Regions from separate parts of the Beijerinckia sp. 28-YEA-48 genome, predicted to be linked through region 1. Evidence: predicted binding sites of a transcription regulator. Region 1 holds the regulator's gene; the other holds the start of a gene.
What was found. The regulator LexA, encoded in region 1, represses DNA repair genes until DNA is damaged. The targets are predictions, from matches to a motif close to TGTTCNNNNTGTGTTCNG.
Positions count from the first base shown of each region.

Region 2: the regulator LexA is predicted to act here: its motif matches at 888-905, upstream of BLW50_RS05955 (2'-5' RNA ligase family protein).

Region 1 covers NZ_FNSI01000001.1:2,250,938-2,253,139, forward strand. The annotation lists gene BLW50_RS10665 (oleate hydratase) at 1-719, shown strand, start outside; gene lexA (transcriptional repressor LexA) at 1,010-1,717, shown strand; gene BLW50_RS10675 (ComEC/Rec2 family competence protein) at 1,725-2,202, opposite strand, start outside.
Region 2 covers NZ_FNSI01000001.1:1,270,385-1,272,586, forward strand. The annotation lists gene BLW50_RS05945 (hypothetical protein) at 1-448, shown strand, start outside; gene BLW50_RS05950 (GFA family protein) at 456-839, opposite strand; gene BLW50_RS05955 (2'-5' RNA ligase family protein) at 948-1,547, shown strand; gene BLW50_RS05960 (MDR family MFS transporter) at 1,756-2,202, shown strand, end outside.

The sequences.
Region 1 (2,202 bases):
TCACCGACTCGAATTGGGTGATGAGCTTCACCTGCAACCGCCAGCCGCATTTCCCGACCCAGCCCAAGGATGTCTTGGTGGTCTGGGTCTATGCGCTGCTGATGGACAAGCAAGGCAACTTCGTCAAAAAGCCGATGCCAGCCTGCACCGGGCGCGAGATCATCGCCGAGCTTTGCTATCATCTGGGCATCGAGGATCAGCTCGATGCGGTGGTGGCCAACACCAAGGCACGCTTGGCGCTGATGCCCTACATCACATCGATGTTCATGCCGCGCGCGGCTGGCGACCGGCCACATGTGGTGCCTGCCGGTTGCACCAACCTTGGTTTGATGGGCCAGTTCGTCGAAACGGCAAACGACATCATCTTCACGATGGACAGTTCGATCCGCACCGCGCGCGTCGGGGTCTACACCCTTCTGAACCTGCGCAAGCAGGTGCCGGATATCAGTCCGACACAATACGATATCCGCTCGCTGCTGAAAGCCGCCCGCGCGTTGAACAACGGCGAGCCGTTCCCCGGCGAGCGCCTGCTCCACCGGCTGCTCGACAAAACCTACTATGCCCACATCCTGCCGCCGCTGCCTGAAGCCGATGCCGCTAAGCGTGAAACGGCAGAAGGCGAACTGACGGGACTTTTGGGCAAGGGCAATCAGGCGCTCGGCCTCGTTATCGGCTGGCTGGAACAGGTTCGCGAAAGCTTGGCCGCGCACAAGCGCTAGGTTCGCTGGCGGTTCTGAGTAATCGACCGGCCATGTTGAAGGCGGTGCGCGCCGCCTTCAACGGGCAATAGACCCGTATTGCCAAGCGCTTTGAGCCACACCTAGCGCGTCCTTGGCGCATCCTTGACCCAAACCGTCTGCCCCTTGCGGAACACATCGCGAACGATTATCGTTTGTTCATGGTTTGTTTATCGATTCGCCACAGGGTGATGCGCCCGACAGGCGGGCGAATCGACAAGGCGCCGTGGCTGGCGGCGCCAGCCCAGCGTGTTTGGGCGGAGAGGACAATTATGCTGACGAAGAAGCAGAGCGAACTCCTGCGCTTCATCAACGAACGGCTCAAAGAGGCCGGCGTGCCCCCTTCCTTCGATGAGATGAAGGATGCGCTTGATCTGCGCTCGAAGTCGGGCATCCATCGCCTGATCATGGCGCTGGAAGAACGCGGCTTCATTCGTCGCCTGCCCAACCGCGCCCGCGCGCTTGAAGTGTTGAAACTGCCGGAGGCCTCCGTGCCGGCTGGACCGCGTGGCGGCCGTTTCTCGCCAGCGGTGATCGAGGGCACCCTTGGCAAGGTCCGCGCCCCAGTCACGCCGATGGCCGACGACAGTTTCGTGCCGCCCATCTCAATTCCCGTCATGGGCCGCATCGCCGCCGGTACGCCGATCTCGGCGATCCAGTCGCGCAGCCACACCATTTCCGTCCCGCCGGACTTCCTCTCCACCGGCGATCATTTCGCCCTGGAAGTGCGCGGCGATTCGATGATCGAAGCGGGCATTCTCGATACCGATACGGTGATCATCCGCCGGCAGGAAAATGCCGAGTCCGGCGACATCGTCGTAGCGCTGATCGACGATGAGGAAGCGACCTTGAAGCGCCTGCGTCGGCGCGGCGCCTCGATCGCTCTGGAAGCGGCCAACCCGGCCTATGAAACCCGGATTTTCGGTCCCGACCGTGTGCGTATCCAAGGCAAGCTGGTCAGCCTGATCCGCCGTTACTAAGCGGCTCTTACTGCGGCTCATAGATCTCCTCTTGCGGCGGAGATTGAGATGAAGCCGCAGCCGGCGGATCGTTCTGCGCCAGGATGCGCGGCGCCGGCGACCAGGGTCGATCGAACTGGGGCGAGCGGGCGCTGCGCATGACGGCTGCGCCATCAACAGCGAAGCGAAATTCGCTGGCGCCATATTTCAGCAAATGCTCGCCATCGACGACAAGCCGCGGCCCCTTGCAGGTGCCGTTGAGCCAGAAGCGCGTGACGACAATGTCGGCACGCGGACAGTCCTCGGCGACGTTGCGTGGATCGAGGATGAGAACCACAACGCGCCCGTCCCGCAACGTCCCCGTGCAGCCGCCAACATCACACAGGCCATTGCCTTGCAGGGCTGGATCGCGCGCCGGACGCGCATCCGCATCGGCCGTCAGCCATTGCGACACGCCAAAGAAATTGCCGCGCGCATTGAGCACGGCCAGCTGGCCGTCGGCGGCG
Region 2 (2,202 bases), 980 kb from region 1:
GGATCCGGCCAGCTTCATTCCCTATGTGGTGTCGGAAGGAAAATCCTGGGGACGACATAAGCTGAACGACGGCACGGAACGGTTCTTCCGCGCCTCCGACCAACTTGGTTGGATCGACAACAAGGCGCACGGCACGGTGCTGGAGGAAGTGCTAATCGACAATGAAGCGCAGCGCATCCTGTTCATGGGCCGGGCTCAGTTCGCCGATGACACAGGCCATCAATTGCACGCCGGCGACTTCCAGCCCTTGTTTCATGTGGAGCATGCGGCCGGCGGCGACGACAGCGATCCCCTGAATCTCTGGCGCATCGTCGTGCTGACCAAGGCGCGTGACGATCGCTATACAGAGCCCTTCAGGGATATGGTGCGCCAGGGTTGGCTGCCGGGCTTCGTCGAAATCTACATCGAGCGAGAGTTCAACTGTAAGCTGACGCGCAAAGCGGCGTGATGGCGCGTTAGATGATGAGCTTGCTGCCTTCGATCTTGACGCGGGGCAGCCGTGCGAGATCGACTGCCTCCAGGCAGCGCACATTGATGGCCCATCCATCGAAAGGCGCAGCACCGGCCGCGAGTTCGCTCGCTGTCGGTGCGCTTGGCCGGCGAAACGGCAGGATGCCGCAAACCCGGCAGATGTAATCCGCCGCCGTTCCGCTGCCCCAGCGATAGATCATCATGTCTTCAACGGGTGTGAGGATGCGGAGGGCTTTGTCGGGGACGCGAAACGTCAGCGCGCCACGCCGCCGGCAGATCGAACAATCACATTCGCGCACGTGATCAATCTCGGCTTCGACCTCGAAGCGAACCGCGCCGCAGTGACAGGAGCCGTGATGAATCGTCATCGCGCGAGCATATCATTGCTGGATTGTCCGATCATGGCGCTTGCGTTTTGTTCTCTTTTTGTTCTATTGTAATGATTGGGGACTGCAGGCGGCGTGGGAGTAGGCGTCATGCAGTATGAGTTCGATTTCGATGAACGTGCGCTGCCTAGGCCGAAGTGGCCGGAGCGGATATTCTTCGCGTTGTTTCCCGATGCCGAAACGGCGGTTCGCGCCGAACGGTTTGGGCAGGTTTTTCGTCGTGAGCATCGGCTCGCTGGGCAACCGCTTTTGACGGAGCGCTTGCATATCTCCTTGCATCTCATTGGCGACTACAAGCGGGTGCGCGGCAAATTCATTTACGCAGCGCGGCGGGCCGGTGATGCGGTTGCGATGAAGCCGTTCGAGGTTACGCTGTCCGGGGTTTCCACTTTCGCCAGCGGACGTCCCAACCGGTATCCGCTGGTTCTGCTTGGTGAAAGCGAGGCTTTGCGTGACCTTCACCGGCGGCTCGGGGTGGCGATCGACAGCAACGGCCTGCGGGCCGCTGATCAATTCGCCCCCCACATGACGCTTTCTTATGGCCCAGACACGATCCGTCCGCGCGAGATCGAGCCGATCCGCTTCGTGGTGTGGGAATTCTGCCTCATTCATAACGAACGTTGGCTTGGCGAACTCGGCACTTATCATCTGCTTGAGCGCTGGCCCTTGGTGCTGCCGGCCATGCGCTGAAGGCTTAGCTTTCAGACGTTTCAGCATTGCCTTAGCATTGACGCCGTAATGGGCCAGGGGATAGAAGGAGCGGCCGAAACGAGAGCAGGTCGGATGGTTAGCCCGGCCACTTCCCAAGAAACACTTGGGGCAGCATTCTCGACCTAGCGGATCCAAGGCAGCGCATCGCATGCGCCGATGCATCCGCTCTCTGTCCAAAGCAGCCGTCATGAACGTTCAAGAAAATTTCGATCCTCGCCCGGACGAAAGGCTCGGCCTCAGGGAAAAACGGGCGATCGTCATCGGCGTCATGGTCGTCATGCTGTTGGCGGCGATCGACCAGACCATCGTGACACCAGCCATGCCGACGATCGGCAGCGCGCTGGGCGATACCGAATATCTGCCCTGGATCGTCACCGCCTATCTGGTGACGGCGACGGCATCGGCGCCGCTCTATGGCAAGATCTCCGATAGCTATGGCCGGCGCCCGGTGATCGCTGCGGCGGTGATCATCTTTCTCCTCGGTTCGGTGATCTCAGCGCTCGCGCCCACCATGCTGATCCTGATCGTCGGCCGCGCCGTGCAAGGCATCGGCGGCGGCGGTCTGCTGGTCCTGGCGCAGACCGTCATTGGCGACACGGTGCCGCCGCGCGAGCGTGCCGCCTATGCCGGCTAT